2 linked regions of the Bremerella alba genome follow. The protein of the gene in region 1 interacts with the protein of each later gene in a pairwise test. Links are inferred from orthologs where the notes say so. Each region holds a gene or a part of one and is shown in the gene's direction. Other genes may lie near its edges.

Evidence for each region.
Region 2: the proteins of dnaE (region 1) and dnaX interact in binary tests that used the Escherichia coli proteins (3 or more experiments, as listed by UniProt). The link is inferred for Bremerella alba from one-to-one orthologs.

The regions. Positions count from the first base shown.
Region 1 is NZ_JABRWO010000004.1:346,658-356,667, forward strand. What follows is about bases 2,033-6,156. They hold dnaE (DNA polymerase III subunit alpha), read left to right. Parts: upstream 2,033-2,416; coding sequence 2,417-5,956; downstream 5,957-6,156. Other genes in these bases: HOV93_RS09165 (FHA domain-containing protein), read left to right, coding at 2,033-2,227. In the rest of the region: HOV93_RS09150 (ABC transporter ATP-binding protein), read left to right, coding at 1-227; HOV93_RS09155 (ABC transporter permease subunit), read left to right, coding at 224-1,198; more of HOV93_RS09165, read left to right, coding at 1,541-2,032; HOV93_RS09175 (DUF1598 domain-containing protein), read left to right, coding at 6,228-7,616; HOV93_RS09180 (peptidylprolyl isomerase), read left to right, coding at 7,832-8,263; HOV93_RS09185 (glycerate kinase type-2 family protein), read right to left, coding at 8,334-9,725; HOV93_RS09190 (hypothetical protein), read right to left, coding at 9,812-10,010. UniProt on the Escherichia coli protein: DNA polymerase III is a complex, multichain enzyme responsible for most of the replicative synthesis in bacteria. This DNA polymerase also exhibits 3' to 5' exonuclease activity. The alpha chain is the DNA polymerase catalytic subunit.
Region 2 is NZ_JABRWO010000011.1:186,425-195,231, reverse strand. Bases 2,802-5,722 are described here. They hold dnaX (DNA polymerase III subunit gamma/tau), read left to right. Parts: upstream 2,802-3,336; coding sequence 3,337-5,109; downstream 5,110-5,722. Other genes in these bases: recR (recombination mediator RecR), read left to right, coding at 5,692-5,722; HOV93_RS19250 (YbaB/EbfC family nucleoid-associated protein), read left to right, coding at 5,287-5,634. In the rest of the region: HOV93_RS19270 (HEAT repeat domain-containing protein), read right to left, coding at 1-1,203; HOV93_RS19265 (alpha/beta fold hydrolase), read left to right, coding at 1,603-2,472; more of recR, read left to right, coding at 5,723-6,291; rpoN (RNA polymerase factor sigma-54), read left to right, coding at 6,546-8,024; HOV93_RS19235 (hypothetical protein), read left to right, coding at 8,469-8,807. UniProt on the Escherichia coli protein: Part of the beta sliding clamp loading complex, which hydrolyzes ATP to load the beta clamp onto primed DNA to form the DNA replication pre-initiation complex.

The DNA.
Region 1 (10,010 bases):
AATTTCAATTAATGCAGCCGCTGCCACAAGTACCGGAGAATATTCGCGAACGCGTTCTCTCTGCCCGACAGCAAGGACATGCCGTTCGCCTGGAAACCGAGGGCGAACTTCGCGACGTGATGGCCTGGGTCACGCAGTTGCCATCCACGGAATTGAAGGTTACGCGAATGGGACTTCGCGAGGTGTACGACCGATTCCACACCCCGGCAAGCGAGGACGCGGCATGAATCTGGCCTTGTTACGGCAAGTTTGGCGTGAGTCACGTTTGCTGATGCTTGGGTGCTCGGTCGCATTATTCGCGTTCTGCTGGGTTCGCGTGTGGATCGTCGGACGGATCGACATGAGTCGCTTTCAAGGCATTTTGGAAATCCTGAAGCCAGAGTTTGAAAACTTCTCGGCTGTCGACTTCGAGCAAGCGTTGACCTATCCCGGCCGGGTAGCGTTTACGTTTACCGAGCCAATGGTCATTCTGCTGATTGTCGTGTGGAGCATTGCTCGGGGAAGCGATACGGTGAGTGGTCCGCTGGGCAAAGGGACCATGGAAATGATGCTGTCCCAGCCGGTCAGCCGTTTTCAGTACTTGATGAGCAAAAATTTGATGACGTTGCTGGGTACCATGGTGATCGCTGCCAGCGGCTATGCAGGGCTGGCCTGTGGCATCGAGACAACAACCGTCAAACGAGAGAATCAGCCGATCAAGATGCAGATCCCGCTGATTAAGATTGAAGTCGAAGTGCCGTTCACCCGAGACGCGAATGCACCCAAACGCGTTCCGCTTGCCGACTTTGTGGACAAGGGTGATTTGTTCCCTTCGGCCTTGAATCTTTTCGGCCTGGGTATCTTCTTCGGAGGCTTCACGACGCTGATGTCATCGTGGGATCAGTACCGCTGGCGAACGATTGCCATTGCGGCCGCGTTCCTGATTATCCAGCTAATGCTGCGCGTTTTGTCCCTATCTCTAGAAGACATGCCCTGGCTTCGTTACACCACTATTTTCTCGCTATACGAACCAGAAGTTCTCGTCAGCTATGCGGTCAACACGAAAGACGGTGCCTGGAGTTTCTTATTTCAGACGTCGCAAGAAGAGTGGAAATTGGGCGGGTTGGCCTACCTAACCTCTCTCGGTGGGGGCGGATTGGCTGGGTTTGCTGGTGCGACATGGATCTTTTGTCGCCGCGATTTACCCGCCCCAGTGTAAACACCATTCGGTCTCCGCGCATGAAAAAGCCACGCGATTAATCGCGTGGCTTTTAAAGTACGGGAGAAGGGACTCGAACCCCCAACCCTCGGTTCCGAAGACCGATGCTCTATCCATTGAGCTACTCCCGCTTGCATTTGCAGCAATTTAGTGATGATAACATTTTGCCATCGGGCCGCAACTACCGCATCGGACAGTTCTTAGGTAATGAAGGTTCACCTTGCGGCCCAATCACTGCGGTTTTGCGCACTACTCGCGAAATTGTTTCTTGTGGGGCATAATATTAGGGGCAGCCAGCTGCCCAGACACCTCATCGCTTCCCGAGCAGAAATCCACAAGTTTATGGCCTACATCACGTTGCGGATCATCGACGGTGCCGACCGGGGGGCGGTTTATGAGAGGCTCGAGACCCCTGTGTCCATCGGTCGCGAAGAAGGGAACACCCTTCAGCTCAAGGATGATCGTGTTAGCCGCTTCCATTTGAAAATTCAGGAAGATCACAACAAAATCGTCTTAACCGATCTGGAAAGCACCAACGGTACCCGTGTTAACGGCGAGGATATTCATCTCCGCATCCTCCGTCACGGCGACATGATCCAAGTCGGACGTTCGGTAATTATCTACGGCTCGGAATCGCAAATTGCCGTTCGCTTAGCCGCGCTGCGAAAACAACAGGAAGAAAAGGAAGGGAACCAGTCCGACGACGACCGCACCAACGGCCCAAACGATCACGAAGGAGAATCATCGCTCGAGTTCGAGTTGAACTGGAACGCTCAGCAAGACGATCTCCAGGCAGCCATCTATTCACTTCAACCACCGGAGCTGCCGGAACGCCTAAGCCCAGCTCAAGCCGCACAGCTTGCCGAGCTAATGGACTATGTGCACATCCGTATCCGGCATCTGCTAGTAAGCGTGGAAGTCAACGAACGAACAGAAAACGTCGTGCTGGAAATGCGCGAGTGGCAGAACCTGCTGGATCTACAATCGCGACTGGCCATGCTGCTTCGTAGTATCGGTGAACCGGAATAGGCGTGAACATTGAAATTCACCGCCTTTTGCTGTCGTTAGACTGCAAAGCGTAGCCAAGCTACGAGTTACAGCAATGCGTGCCCCTTTCGGTTTTCAATCCTCGTCAACCTGATAGAATCATTGGGTTGATGAGTCTTCTCGCTGCGTGCTTCTTAGCAGTCGCAGCCCAGTCCATGGAGCGGAGCCCGAATGAGCCAGTCGTTCGTCCATTTGCATTGTCATTCGCACTACAGTCTTTTGGACGGAGCGGGGCCCATTCCCAAGCTCGTGACTCGTGCCAAAGAGCACGGTATGAACGCTTTGGCTTTGACTGATCACGGAAACTTGCACGGGGCGTTGCAGTTCTACAACACCTGCAAGGCCAACGAAATTAACCCAATCATCGGGTACGAGGCCTACATTGCACCTGGTAGCCGCCTGGAAAAATCTGGCGGGATGCGAGGTTCGAACTATCACCTCACACTGCTGGCCCAAAACAAGACCGGTTTCAAAAACTTGGTGAAGCTGGCATCGGCCGCCTATCTGGAAGGGTTCTACTTTAAGCCGCGAATCGACAAGGAACTGCTCGAGAAATTCCACGAAGGGATCGTCTGCCTAAGTGGTTGCGTGAGTAGCGAGTTCTCGAAGATCGTGATGAATGGGACCAACACGGCGGAGGTCTTCAAAGAAGCCGAGGAAACGGCCGGCTGGTTCCACAAGTTGTTCGGCGATCGTTATTTCATCGAGATCATGAACAATGGTCTCGACATCCAGAAGATGCAGCTGGAAGGTGCTGTCGATATCGCCAAGAAGGTTGGGCTGCCCCTGGTCGCTACCAGCGATACGCACTATGTCGATCAGAGTGATGCTGAAGCTCAGGATATCTTGCTGTGTGTAAATACCGGTAAATTCCGCACCGATGCGTCGCGGATGAAGATGGAGAACGACCAGTTCTACCTGCGCAGTCCCGACGACATGTACGCCAGCTTCCCAGGGCTGGAAGATGCCTGCTCTCGTAGCCAAGAAATCGCCGACACGGTCGACATCGATTTGGACTTGGGCAAGCGTCACTTTCCGTCCTTCAAAATCCCGGGTGGCAAGACGGCCGACGACTATCTGCGCGAGCTTTGCATTCAAGGGCTTAAGGAACGCTATGAAGGCAACGAAGAAATGTTGCCTGGCGGCGAGTTAAGCGAAGTCGTGATGGCACGTTTAGATCGCGAACTGGGCGTGATCAGCAGGCTCGGATTTCCGAACTACTTCCTGATTGTGTGGGACTTCGTAGTCGAGGCCCGCAAGCAGAACATTCCCGCCACGGCTCGTGGTAGTGGCGTGGGCGCGATCGTGTGCTATGCCCTCTATATGAGCCACGTTTGTCCGATCAAGTACGACTTGCTTTTCGAGCGGTTTCTCGATGAAAACCGCCTGGAAGCCCCTGATATCGATATCGACTTCGACAAAGAACGTCGAGGAATGGTGATCAAGTACGTTAAGGACAAGTACGGCGAAGCAAACGTTGCCCAGATCGGAACGTTCGGAACACTTGCCGCCCGGGCAGCCATCAAAGACGTCGGTCGAGCGATGGGCCTGCCGCTGGACATGGTCAACGAAGTGACCGGTATGGTGCCGGATCAACTGGGGATCAAGCTCAAGGATGCGATTGAGCAAAGTGCCGAAATGCAGGCCGCGTATAACGCGAACCCAGACATCAAAGAGCTGCTCGATCTGGCAAAGAAGATTGAAGGGCTGGCACGAAACGTCGGTACGCACGCGGCCGCGGTGGTGATCGCGGACGAACCACTGACCGAGTACGTCCCCCTTTGCCGTGTTTCCGGCAAAGACGATATCATCACCCAGTGGTCGATGAATGACGTCGAGGAAGCCGGCCTGTTGAAGATGGACTTCCTGGGCCTGCGCAACTTGACGATCCTGCGCAACGCGGTCGATCTGATCAAGAAGGTTCGCGACGAAGACATCGATATCCTGCGTCTTCCCCTAGAAGACAAGGCGACCTTCGAACTCCTTAGGCGAGGCGAAACGAAGGGTGTCTTTCAGCTGGAAAGTGGCGGTATTCGCGACCTCTTGAAACGCATGAAGCCGGACAGCTTCCTCGATATCATCGCTACCAATGCTCTGTACCGGCCGGGGCCTCTCGAAGGCGGGATGGTCGACGACTATATCGAAGTGAAGCTCGGTCGAAAGGAAGCGACCTACAAGCATCAAGTGCTTAAGGACGTGCTGGAAGAGACCAACGGCGTGATGGTCTATCAGGAACAGGTGATGCGGATCCTGAACCGCCTGGGTGGTATTCCGCTGGCCAAAGCGTACACCTGTATTAAGGCGATCAGTAAGAAGAAAGAATCGATCATCCAGGCCAATCGCGAGCAGTTCCTGGAAGGTGCTCAAGAGAAAGGTCTCACCAAGCAAGAAGCCCAAGACTTCTGGGATATGATCGTCAAGTTCGCCGGATATGGCTTCAATAAGAGCCACTCGACCGCCTACGCGCTGGTGGCCTATCAAACGGCCTATCTGAAAGCGCACTATCCCATCGAATTCATGGCCGCATTGCTTTCCGGTGATATCAGTGGTCGTAACTTCAAGACGAAGGATGCCCTGGTCGAGCACATGGAGGACGCCGAGCGGATGACCATCGAAGTTGCTCCGCCCGACGTGAACCGTTCCGACGAAGAATTCACGGTAAAAGACGGTATCATCGTTTTCGCCCTGAGCGCCATCAAAGGTTGCGGTGGCGGCGCTGCCGAAGCGATCGTTGCGGCTCGCGAGAAGGATGGTCCTTTCACGGACATCTTCGATTTCTGCGAACGTGTTGATCCTTCGCAGTGTAGCAAAGCGGCCATCGAAACTTTAATCAAGGCCGGGGCATTCGATCGTCTCGGGGGACACCGGGCGCAATACGTTACCGCGTTAGACAAAGCCATCCAATCGGGAGCCTCGGCAATCGCCGATAAGAAGGCAGGACAAAAGAATCTCTTTGCTGCTGTCGAAGACCCCGCAGACGTCGCCAAGTCCGTCGTGCTGCCTGAAGTAGATCGTTGGCCAGACAAAGAAACACTTGTCTACGAGAAAGAATGTCTTGGATTTTATTGGTCGAGCCACCCCCTGGCAGAATACAAGCGCAAATTCGAGATGTGCTGCAGCCATAGCACCTCGAATATCGCAGCCATCAAAGACAAGACTGAAGTCACCATGGGCGGTATGGTCGGTTCGATCAAACTCGCGCACACCCGTAAGGCTCGAGCAGGCAGCACCCACACCAAGTACGCCAACTTCGACCTAGAAGACGTCGACGGCGGCATCCGCTGCATCCTGTGGCCTGAAGACTATGCCAAAGTTGCCGAAACCCTGAGACCAGATGGCGTCTACATCATTTCCGGTCGCGTCGATCGACGAGGTGGCGACGACGAAGCCAACCTGATCGTCAACGAATTGATACCGATCGAGGAAGTCGAAACTCGCTACGCTCGCGGCGTGATGGTACGCGTGGACGAACAAGTTCACGGGGAAGAAAAACTGCAAACGCTTGTCGAAATCGTGCGTGGTTATCCTGGTAATTGCGAACTTAAGCTTCTGCTGGTGCTGCAAGATGGTCGTCAGGTTGCCCTGAAAAGCCAGAAAGGGGTCGACCTTTCACCGGAAATGCGTACCCGCGTCGATGAACTTCTGGGAGAAGGAAACTTCGAGCTGCTTCTTCGACGCCCTTCTTCTGGAGGGGTCCGAAACTCGGCCTAGTGACTTGTAACTAGTTGCATGCCCTATACTTAGACCGATTCTTCCGGTTATTCGGAGAGCATTGGACCACATGGCCAACGATTCGCCCCTCTTTTCGCGAATTGCTTGCCTTTCCTATTCCCTCAAATTAAGATCACTGATAACCCTTGCCTCATTGTTCAAGGGAATCAGGGACAGTATGCCTACGGTATGCAATAATTACTTGAGGCCTCCCAGGACGTTTCGTCCAACCCTTCACCTTCTCGAGCTTTACTGAATCCAGGGATCTGCTATGGACTTGCGACTTACGAAGCTATTGTCATTGCTCTCGGTCGCCATTTTATTGTGCTGTGGTTCAAGCGCGATGGCACAAACGACGGAAGAAGAGAACCCGATCGCGGCGGGTATCTATGTCGACGCCCAGGGCACGCTCAAAATGCGTCGTGCCAGCGATCCGACCGGGATGCTCATGAAGCAGCGAATTCGCCAAGCGGCATCGGTGCTGCCACCCGAGTTGAATCGTCCCAGCAAACTGCGGAAGGTTTCGCTCAATCGTCTTGAAAAAGCGGTTGCTGAAGCAGTCGCCAAGGGAGGCGGTATCCCGGACGACATGAAGAACCTGGCTGGATTGAACGAGATCAAATACGTCTTCTACTATCCAGAAACAAAAGACATCGTTCTCGCCGGTACTGCCGAAGGCTACGTTAAGGACCTCAACGGCGTCAATATTGGTACCTACACCGGCAAGGCTACCCTTCAACTTGATGACCTGATTGTTGCTTTGCGAGCGTTTGGTCCGTTTAGTGACGGTCCGAACAACGTGGGTGTCTCGATCGATCCAACTCAGGAAGGCCTTAAAAACCTGAGCCAGGTGATTGCCTCGATCCCTCAAACGAGCGTTCGCCCAGGCGATACCCGCAACATTGTCACGGCGATGAAAAACGCTCTGGGCAATCAGATCGTTTCGGTTCGCGGCATCTCGCCCAACACACATTTCGCACGTGTGATGGTTGAAGCGGACTACCGTATGAAGTTGATCGGTATCGGCCTGGAACAACCGTCGGTCAACATTCCTAGCTATGTCGAAAAAGCTCGCCCCGGCTCGATCGCTTCCAACGCCATGCAGCGTTGGTATTTCGTTCCGAACTACGACTGCGTCAAGGTTTCCGACGATGGGCTAGCGATGGAACTCCAAGGCGAAGGCGTGAAACTGATTGGTGCCAGCGAAATGGTCACCATGCAAGGCGGTCGTCAACAAACCAACGCGGTCGATCGTGCCAGCTTCATGTTCACCAACACATTCACCAAGAAGTACGGTGAACTTGCAGAGCGAGAGGCCGTTTATGGCCAGCTTCGCGACTTGATCGACATGCTGATCGCTGCGGCTTACATCCAAGAACAAGACTACTACAACCAGAGTGGCTTCGACTTGGGCGTGTTCGCTGAGGAAGACGCTTACCCAATCGAAACGATGTCCGCTCCCGAGACCGTTGAAACGGCCGTGAACGCCATCTGGAAGGGCAATCGCCTGCTGACTCCAATCGGCGGTGGTGTTGAAATCAACGCCAAGCAAGCCCTAACGCCAGACAATGTTCAAAAGGACGAAGAAGGAGAATTGGCAGAAACCCAGAAGGGTATCTCGCTCCAGAACCTGGCCGCTGGACAATGGTGGTGGGACTAAGCTTCCGTCAACCATCGATATCACTCACAGAACGCCGAATCGAATGATTCGGCGTTCTGCATTTCTTGAATGTTTCCGAGGTGGTCATCCGCCGGAATTCAGCTTGTAAGACGGCTTGGCCTCGGTCGTCTCGCCCCGGTTATCGGTGGGGCGTGATAGACCTATAATAGACAACGATCATCACAACTCACCGCGAAACGAAAAAGGGAAATCCGATGAAAGTTGCCACCATCGAAACCAACAAGGGCACCATCAAGCTGGAACTGTTCGAAGACAAGGTGCCTAAGACGGTCGGCAACTTCGAAAAGCTGGCCAGCGAAGGCTTCTACGATGGCCTGAAGTTTCACCGCGTGATCGAAGACTTCATGGTCCAAACCGGTTGTCCTCAAGGCACCGGCACCGGCGGCCCTGGCTACAAATTCGAAGATGAATTCCACCCTGACCTCAAGCACGATGGTCCTGGCGTCCTGTCGATGGCCAATGCTGGCCCGAACACCAACGGGTCGCAATTCTTCATCACGCATGTGGAAACCGCATGGCTCGACGGTAAGCACTCAGTCTTTGGCAAAGTGACCGAAGGTCAGGATATCGTCAACTCGCTCGAACAAGGCGACAAGATGGAAAAGGTAACCGTCAGCGAAGGTTAGTTTGCTGACATTACCCTACAATCAAGAGAGCGGTCTTCCCAGTACGAAGGCCGCTTTTTCATTGCGCCAATTACTTCTCTGGCTGAGGCTGAACCCGATCGACGACCACAACACGAACATCGCACACATTGGTATGGGTGGGTCCGGTCATCACTAAACGACGCAGTGGCGCGAAGAAATGGTAGGCGTCGTTCTTCAGAAGGTAGTCTTCAGGCTTTAGACCGCTGGACATCATCTCAGCTATCGCTTCGGCATCCATCCACGCACCCGCAGCATCCGTAGGACCATCTTCGCCATCGGTGCCACCGCTGAGAATTGCGATTCCATCGAGCGCGCCATCTCCTCGCTGTTGTCTTGCTTCAAGCGTCGCGGCCAACACCAACTGTTGATTTCTTCCACCAAAGCCTCGCTGCGACGGGTCGACGAGCTTCACAACTGGTTCACCCCCAGTAATCAAGCAATCAGGGCCGGTTTCGTTTTGCATCTTCATGGCCATTCGCATCAAGTGCTGCCCGACCTGTTCAGCCTCGCCTTCCATATTGGTTACGCAGTGCATGACGTGCGAGTACCCACGCTTCTCAGCTTCGATACCGGCAGCATCCACCGCCACGGCGTTGTTGCCGATGATCCAGTTAGAAACACCACACGATGTACGCGAGTCGTTCCTAGGATGATGCTTTGCCTGCTCTTCCAGCACGCGAACAACGTTAGCGAACTTCTCGATCTGCGGCACACCAAATTTCTTCAGCACTTCCAACGCGTCCGCTGCTGTGGTCGTATTAGGAACGGTTGGCCCGGAAGCAATCACATCCAAAGGATCACCTAGCACATCCGAGATGATCAGACTAACCAGATTGCCGGCCTTACAATGCATGGCCAAGCCGTGCCCTTTGATGCGGCTTAGCTGCTTGCGCACCGTGTTGAGCTGCTCGATATTGGCTCCATTGCCACTGAGAAACTTCGTGATCTCCTGCTTTTCGCTCAAACTGATACCGTCGATCGGCGAAGGCAGGAGCGCTGACCCGCCGCCAGAGAGCAAGCAAATACACAAATCGTGAACTGTCATCGATTCGCACATTCGCAAGATCTGACGTGAGATCTCGACCCCTTCGGCCGTAGGCGAATTTTGCCCTGCCGGTCGGCCGGCTTTCAATTGAATATGCGAAAACTCTTGCACACAATCGGCCGGCACGCTCAAAATCCCCTGGACGTGCTTTTCGTTGAGTAACTTTTCCCCCAGGGCCTTCTGCAAGCCGATCGCCATGCCCGCGCCCGCCTTGCCGCCGCCAATGACGAAGATGCGTTTGATAGCCGAAAGATTGAACTGGGATTCACCTACGAAAAGCGTATCTTCCACCACTTCCACGGCGTCGTAAACGAGATCATCGCTCTTGACCGCATCCACACCGGCTTTCCAAATGGCTTGGACATCTTCGGCAAGTTGCTTCGGGGAACGTTTCATGAAGTGCTTCCTTAGAGTGAGTCACGGCTGGCCTAGTCGTATTGAACCAACGCTGGGTCATCGATCCCCGCGCAGGCACAACTCCGCTAAGCAATCCGCACAATATCGGTCCACTGCTGTTTCTGTTCTACCAGAATCTGCCCCAAGGGGTTGTCTTCGTCGGCGCAACAAACCAAGCCAACGAGATACCCGCTGCCCTGGTGATCAAACCGTCCGGCAACTGCTGACCAAGGGCTTCCCTCACCATGTTCACCTGGCAGATTGGCTTGGGCAAAGAAGCGTTGA
Region 2 (8,807 bases), on another replicon or contig:
TTCCATTTCCCAGTAAGCATGAATCGCATAGACATCCTCAGGCGGGCGTTGATCCATTTTGTAGCAGAAGAAACACCACGTCATGCTGCCGACCAGCCCGCAATCGACGTCGTCCTCCTCGAGGCCCGTTTCGTCGTGTAGCGTATAACGAATCAACCACATCGGCTGCGGCTGACCCTCCGGCGGCCAGGCAATCTGCCGGTGATCGACTATCTCGAGCGAGTCGGGCGCTCGGCCAAGTTCATTGGGATGAGACAGCCAGTTCGAGAACTCGGCCTTCGCTTGAAACGCTTCGTCCTGGGCATCGCTGGGAATCAATTCGGCTCGATCCAGCTCTTCCAGATAACGCTGGGCCATGTCGCTGTGATTCACGTCCAGACAAAACTGAGCCAGCACTTTCAAACCGGTCTCGCGGCCCAGCTTGCCAGCCGCCCAGGCAGCTTCCAACTGCACGCCCGAGTCGGCGTGATCCATGGCCAAAGCCAGAAGCTGGTCGCGTGCCGGGTTGCTGATAAACGGCAGCGCGGCCGTCGCGCTGTGGGCATAGCTGAACTTCTCGGGGTCGGTATCTTGCAACCATTGCGTTAGCATCTGCGTACCCCCAGGCGAGTCGAACGGATGCTCTTCTAAAGTGCCATGGATCGCAGCCCCGTTGGCGCTATCTAGCAGACCGATCGCCAGAAACCCCGACGGCAGCGGATCGCTGAGTGCCTTGAGAACGAAGTCGCGCTGTGGGTGATCTTCGGAAAAGGTCGACAGAATGACGTGCCACATATAAGCATCGCAGTTGATCTCCATCTGGGCGGCCTCAACAATCTTCTGCGCGCCCTCGAACGAGCCATACATGGCCAGAATCTTCAAGACGTACAGCAGGTCGTCGATCTCTTCTTCCGAGGCGTCCTCCACGATTTCATCGAAGATCCGTATCAGCTCCGGCAGCCCTTCTTCATACAGCACGTCGAACGCGGGGCACTGCTTGCCGTCAACATCTTGAAACAGCCCGGTCAATTCGTGCAGCGGCGTCGAAAAATGTCGGGTATTTTGCGATCGATCGCCCGGTAACGTTTCCAGGGCACGGCAGACAGCCAGGGCATCGTTCTTGGAACTAATCACATAATCATCGAGGCCGCGCAACTCTTCTACCAAATCACCGCCTGGCTTAAGGCCACGCTTGAGGGCACGACGCAAGGGACTACTGAACACGGGGGCTTGCTCCTGGGATACTGACAGTCTGCCTGATCTCGCGAAGTGGTTGCCTGGGCGCTACCGAGTTGGGCACCTGCTTCGCTTGGCGACATTTTGCCAAAATAGAAGGAGGAACGCTATTGCGCCTCGTGGAAAGGTGATGATCGCTGCTGGGCCGATGCCTGTCGGTTGTTAGGTAAGCAGCGGTGTGCGGCCAAGGCTCGGCGGCCTGCGTGGGCAAATATTCGAATTTGAGCAATCACTTCCGACAAATCGGCTTGAAAGATCGCCGGAAAGGGGAACGACAACCTCTGAGTCACATCATTGCGTTGCTTGGATACAATCGTGATCGCCCGTGAGAATCACGGCGGTGTTCGTGGCATGTCTTTGGTGGATACCAAGGAATTGGAGTGAGCGATGAAATCTTGCCTTTTTAAGACGGAAGCTGGTCGCGACCGCCTTGATCAGTGGTACGAGCGATTCTTGGCGAAGACGGTTCCTCCTGTGGATTCTGTTTTCGTACCAACGCGTCATGGAGAAAATCACGTACTGGTCGCTGGCCCTGAAGATGGACAACCGCTGGTCGTATTGCATGCGATGCGGACGGGGGCCTCATTTATTCTGGCCGAGCTAGGCCCATTGCTAACCCAATATCGTGTCTACGCACCCGACTTGCCAGGACACTCAGTCCGAGGGCTCGATATGCGTCTTCCTTTAACCGATGATTCGTCCGCCGATTGGGCTGCCGATGTGATGGATGGCCTATGCTTAGATTCCGCCCATCTATTGGGAGTCAGTTGGGGAGGATATATCGCACGAGCCACGGCTTCCCAAAGGCCGGAACGGGTGAAGCATCTTGCGCTTTTGGTACCAGCGGGCATCGCCAATGGCTCTCACTTGACCGGCCTAATGAAAATGGCCTGGCCCATGATCCGCTATCAATTTAGTCCCAACGATGCCAATCTTCGTCGTCTGTTGTCCCCTCTAGTATCAACATGGGACGATGACTGGGGCAATTTCATCGGCTGCGCGATTCGCGACCTAAAGATGGATCCACGAATTCCGCCAATCGCCACAGACGAGAAATTAAAGAATCTACCGATGCCGGTTCTCGCGATCGTCGGAGAAGAGGATATCTCGTTCCCAGGCAAACTGATCGAGCAGCGTTTGCGTACTCTGTTGCCGACCGCTGAAATCGATGTTCTACCCGACTGCAAACATTGCCCACCTACGACGCCCGAGTTTCGCCAATGGTTGGGAGAACGATTAACGAAGTTCTTTGTTTAGACGCAGCAGGAACGAGTGCAATAGTTGCTTTTATTCACAGCCGCCTTTTCTTCTTCCATCTGTTTATCACGCAGCCGAAACTACTCATCGATAATCAGCGAGAATATCAAGAATCGATCATTTTCTTTCATCTCAGTAATTGCTGACATCTCACTATTCTGAATATTGGTTTGCAAATCCCAAGCAACCATTTAGGGGCATACCCCAAGCCCCCTTTGACAACAGCCCGCTCTCCCGGTAGCATAACTCGTTTTCCCTGACTGTCTTAGAGCGACCCTCGCAAGGGGAAATTCGGCAACCTGGTCAGGCCTTAATTGGAGCAGCCACACCTGGAGGACTCTTGTGCGAGGGTCACTCCAAGATAGTTGGGGAAAAAACGAACAACGAGTTGAGACTGCTTTCGAGCAACCCTCGCAAGGGGAAGTTTGGTAACCTGGTCAGGCCTTAACTGGAGCAGCCAAATCTTGGCGACTCTTGTGCGGGGGTTCCTCCAAAGCAGTCCGATGGGTTGCCGATGGTCGAAATGCTTTGCGTGGTTCCGGCTTTTTATGCCGGGATCCTCGATAAAGCGGACTGGCCGCTAGTCAGTGGAGTCGGAAGCAGTGATTACGTTTCACCTGCTTCCATCCGAACTCATGAGCCGCTTGTGGCCTACGGCCACCCAGAAATGAATTTCTGGGGCACCCGTCGGGATACACGTGCGACTTGCGGCGTTTTATTCGTGGCTGCGGCTACGGTTGATTTGGCTCGTCTTGTGCGTCAAACTGCATTCGCGGCCCGTGTTTGGGTGGCGGTGTATCTGGCGAGACCGACGTTCTTCGGCTCGGAAACTCGAAGAAAGTCCTTAGCCGGTTGAGAGGGATCGTGGCTGAGCAAAATAGTTCTCCCGACTACCTGGTGGTTGCCAGGCGTTATCGCCCGCAATCGTTTGGCGAATTGGTCGGTCAGCAGCGTGTGGCAACTGCGCTGGGTAACGCCATCGAGCGAAACAGGGTAGGGCACGCCTATCTATTCACCGGGGCTCGCGGGGTCGGCAAGACTTCGTCGGCTCGGATCTTCGCCAAGGCACTCAACTGCGCTAAAGGCCCTACGGCCACGCCCTGCAACGAGTGCGAGATTTGCGAAAGCGTGACCGCTGGCGAAGACGTCGACGTGCTTGAAATCGACGGTGCGTCCAATCGCGGTATCGAAGAGATTCGCCAACTGCGGGCCAATATCAACGTTCGCCCCAGCCGCGCACGCTTCAAGATCTACATCATCGACGAAGTGCACATGTTCACCAAGGAAGCGTTCAACGCGCTGCTGAAAACCTTGGAAGAACCGCCGGAACACGCCAAGTTCATCTTCTGCACGACCGACCCGGAACGTATCCCGATCACCGTTCTGTCGCGCTGCCAACGGTTCGATTTCGGTGGCATCTTGCCAGAAGACATCGTCGGGCGGCTGCGGCACATTGTCGATACCGAGCAGGTCCCCGCCGACGACGAAGCGCTCAAGTTGATCGCGCGGCGTGCAAACGGCTCGATGCGAGACAGCCAGTCGCTGCTGGAACAAATTTTGGCGTTCGGCGATTCCGAAATCACTGTCGAGTCGGTTCATCGCTTGTTAGGTACCGCCGACAATCAACAGATTATCGATCTGGCCGGTCAGGTTCTTTCGTCTGATGCGGCCAATGCGTTGCAAACGGTTCACTCCGTCTTTACCGAAGGCGTCGACCCAGGCCAACTGCTGGAGCAACTGCTGCGTTTGTTCCGCGACCTCATGGTTCTTGGTTCTGGTGGTTCACCAGATTTGCTGCAAACGATTTCGCCGGGCGCGGTCGATCAGGCAAAGGGCATGGCCACTCAGGCCGGCGTGGCCAAACTGCTCGCCGCAGTGCAGTGCTTAGACGAAACGTTGGTTCGACTGCACCGCAGCACCTACGGTCAGGTACTCGCCGAAGCGGCGGTCATTCGTATCTGTCAGCTAGACGACCTGGAAAGTTTGGGCTCGTTGATCGCCACGCTCAAAGAAGGTGGGGTCCCCGCGAAGTCGGCTCCGACTGCTGCGCAAGGGGCTGCACCTCAAAAAAAAACGGCTGAACACCCCGTAGAACGGCCGCCGGCTCCCGATACGATCCCCATTCGCCCGGTTGAACCGCCACCCACTCCACCCTCGATGCCGGCCCCCGCACCGAGTGACTCTCCGGCTCCGACAGACCCCATCCCAGCCCCCAAACTGGTGATTACCGAGAAAAACGTCCTCTCGGTATGGAGAAATATCGTCGAAGATTTGCCGGGGCTTACCGCGGATTTTGCCCGGAAGGGGCACGCAGTAGCAATTTCTGGGCCAAATCGTCTAGTCGTTGATTTTTTCTCAACGTATAATTCGGCTGTCGAAGCTTTGCGACGGCCTAAAAGCCAGGAAGTTCTGGAGAAGGCTTTCCGCGAGATGTGCGGAGACACTTATGCGATCGATTTTCGGGTATTGGAAGATCCCAATGCCGCACGAAAAGCCGATTCCCACATGACCCCCGAGCGATCGGCTCAAGAGGGTCGTCTAAAAGCTCGACTACTGGCCGAACAGGAACCCTTCGTCCAAAAGGCGATGGACCTGTTCGACGGCGAAGTGACTGGGGTCCGCGACCCGGACGCCTAAAGATTTTTTTCAGAACCTGGCACGCTTTTCGCACGTAAGGGAAGTTTCGGCCTATGGCTGAGCTAAACTTTGCGCGTGTCCCTGCGGTGTTTCCGATGATTAAATGACACCCGCTATTTCGGAAGCGTCTGAGGGGACCGGAATGTGTCGCACTGTTTCACTGAAAAGGAGATGTCCGTGTTCAAGAACCTTGGCAATATCGCTGGCATGATGCAGCAGGCTCAACAAGTGGGCCAGGAAATGAAGGCCGTCCAGGAAGAACTTCGCAACAAGCGTGTGAAGGGAACTGCCGGCGCCGGAATGGTCGAAGCGATCTGCACGGGACACGGCCAGCTGGTCAGCATCACCATCGATCCGAAACTGATCGAAGACGGCGACAAGGACCTGATCGAAGAACTCATTCCTCAGGCCGTCAACGATGCCCAAGCCAAAGGCAAAGAGCTTCATCAAGAGATGATGCAGTCGGTAACCAGTGGACTGAACGTACCAGGCCTAGATCAAGCACTGAGCCAGTTCGGCCAATAAGATTTGTTGCTTTCGGAAAGCAACTCAAACAACAACATAATAGAAGGAGCTAGGTGAATGGCGCAGCTGACTGAATCGGTGGTTCGATTAATCGACCAGCTTTCCAATCTGCCAGGCATTGGTCGGAAAAGTGCCGAGCGCGTCGCCTATCATCTTCTTCGCGTTGGCAAAGAAGAAGCCCTACAACTGGCAGATGCAATCCGCGACGTGAAAGAAAACGTTCGGTACTGCAGCCAATGCTTCAATTTGTCGGAAGGGGACCTGTGCACGATCTGCAAAGACCCCCAACGCGACGCGTCGGTACTGTGCGTTGTCGAACAACCGCGCGACTTGATCGCGCTCGAACAGTCTGGCGTGTTCCCTGGTTTGTATCATGTCCTGCTGGGGCGTATCGCTCCGCTGGAAGGTATCGGCCCGGACCAACTGACCATTGATGCCCTGGTCTCGCGCGTTGCTCAAGGAGACATTCGCGAAGTGATCATGGCGACCAATCCGACAACCGAAGGAGACGGCACAGCGCTGCATATTTCGAGCCTGCTTGCCGAGTTCTCGGTTAAATTAACCCGTTTGGCCCGAGGCGTTACCGCTGGTAGCGTTCTCGAATTCGCCAACAAGGAAGTGCTTGCCGATGCCATGACTGGCCGGCAATCACTTTAATCCCACTTGGGGTGATTGAGAGTTTACTGCTGGGTGCCCAGAGATTTCTCTGGGTCGGCAACGCCGACAAGCGGCTCTTGTATGGACGTAATTGAAGATAGAAACGATCTATCTTGTTCATGCCTGATGCATTAGCTGCTTGTGGTCTGCGACCACCCAGAGATGAAACTCTGGGCCATCCTACTTAGCTGAAAGCTGATGACGCAGTCTTCACTTTCAGCACCCCACTTCCCAACAGCTACGGAATCATTCCCATGAGAATGTCGTTCGGTCTTGAGCAGAAAATGGCCCAGAAGCAAGTTCTGGCCCCACGGATGATTCAATCCATGGAGATTCTGCAACTGCCCGTTCTGGCCCTGCAAGAGAAGATCGAGCAGGAAATGAACGAAAACCCGATGCTCGAGGTTCAAGAGCAGGAAGCAAGCGAATCGGAAGATTCCTCTCAAGAAGAATACGAATCGAACACCGAGACCGAGGAAGAATTCGTCGTCGAAGACGGCAAGGACAACGTCGACGACTTCGAGCGTCTGTTGGAAATGGACCAGCAGTATCCCGACACGTTCGACGAACGCCCGCAACGTTCTTCCGGTCAGATGGAAGAAGACGCCGAGCGTCGGATGGACGCCTTGGCAAACGTTCAATCGCGCCCAGAAACGCTGCAAGATCACCTCGATCATCAACTGTACGAATTGGCCATTGAGCCCCTGGTGCGCGAATGGGCCGAACGCATCATCTCGGCGCTCGACAGCAACGGTTATCTGACGACAAGCCTGGAAGATTTATTGCCGGCCGATTCCGACGAGGAACTGAAGGACACCGCCCAGGAAGCATTGCATGTCGTGCAATCGCTGGAGCCAGCCGGCGTCGGGGCCCGTGACCTTCGCGAATGTCTGCTGTTGCAAATCGATCCGTCGCGGATGTTCTTCGACGAACTTCGCACGTTGATCATGAATCACCTGGAAGACCTCCGCGACAATCGTCTTCCCCAAATTCAAAAGTCGACCGGCTTCTCAATCGAACGCATTCAAGCCGCCTGGAGCGAACTTCGCCGCTTAGATCCCAAGCCTGGTTCGATCTATAACGACTCGCACGTGGCGAATGTGATTCCCGACCTGATGCTCGATATCGACGAAGATGGCCGATACGTCGTTCAGGCCGAAGATCGCGACATTCCTCAGCTTCGTATCAGTAACTACTATCGCGAGCGTCTTTCCAGCCCGACGGCCACGCGTGAAGAGAAAGAGTTCATCAAGCGAAAGCTAAACGCAGCGCAGTGGTTGATCGACGCTATCATCCAGCGTCAAAACACGCTCAGCCGCGTCGCCCAGGCAATTGTCGATTACCAGAAGGACTTCATCGACAACGGACCCGAACACATCACGCCGCTGAAAATGCAACAGATTGCCGACCAAGTGGGCGTGCACGTAACGACCGTCAGCCGGGCCGTCGACGACAAATACATTCAAACCCCGCGCGGTATTTTTGCACTCAAAGCATTCTTCGCCGGTGGCACGGTGAATGAATCAGGCGAAGAGGTCACCTGGGATCAAATTCGTCTCCGCCTGCAGGAAGTGATCGACAACGAAGACAAAGCCAAGCCGCTCTCGGACGACGACCTGGTCAAGAAGCTCAAAGACGACGGCCTGAACGTTGCCCGACGTACGGTCACCAAGTACCGCAAAAAAATGGGCATCCCCAGCTCGCGCCAGCGGCGTGATTGGTCGAAGAAGTAAGGTCGCTGTGTAATCGTAAGGAACCGAGCAGCTCGAATCTCAGCAAGAACCTGGTTCACACATGGTGAACCAATAGTCGCTGCATTTTGGGGCGATACGATCCGCTTCTCTGCTCGCACTCTAGCAATCCTTTGCGCGCCCGAGCACTCTCGAGCCTGGGCCCCGGTCACTATGGCTTGGTCTGTCTATACCGAACGGTGGGGTTAGTCCGTTGGCAGCGGTTGTCGGTGCTACCAACATTCTTCTTATCGCTACCCCCTCGAAAGCACGATGCCTGAGAGGACGATTCTACGTGTTATGCTCGCTAGCACACCCGCAACGCTAGCACCGCATAGACGGGACGAAACGGTTCGTCTGCGTGAAAACCCCAATCGTTTAACAATGCATTCCGCTTGAGCATGGATTAGCTCGTCGGTTGTGGCGGTGGCTGAAAGGAATTCAGAAATGAAATTGCGTCACATCCCCTTAGTGATGTTTGCTTGGGTCTCGGCGACATCTGCCCTGTTGGCCCAGACGGACAATGTTTTCCGTCCGATCTACCTCGCTCAAGACCCCGAGCTGGCCCCGATGTCGTTCGAGAAGCTCGACAACTTGACCGCGACTCCCCAGCCGTATGTGGCCGAGTCGTGTGGTCCCGCTTGCGGTTACTGTCGCACCGGCTGGCGAGTGGGGGTAGAAGCGACCTTCCTGGCCCCGATGGGCGGCAACCAGGCCGGTTGGATTTTTGAAAACACGGTCGCCTCGACCACCGATAGTTTTTCGACGGATGCCCACGGTATCGAT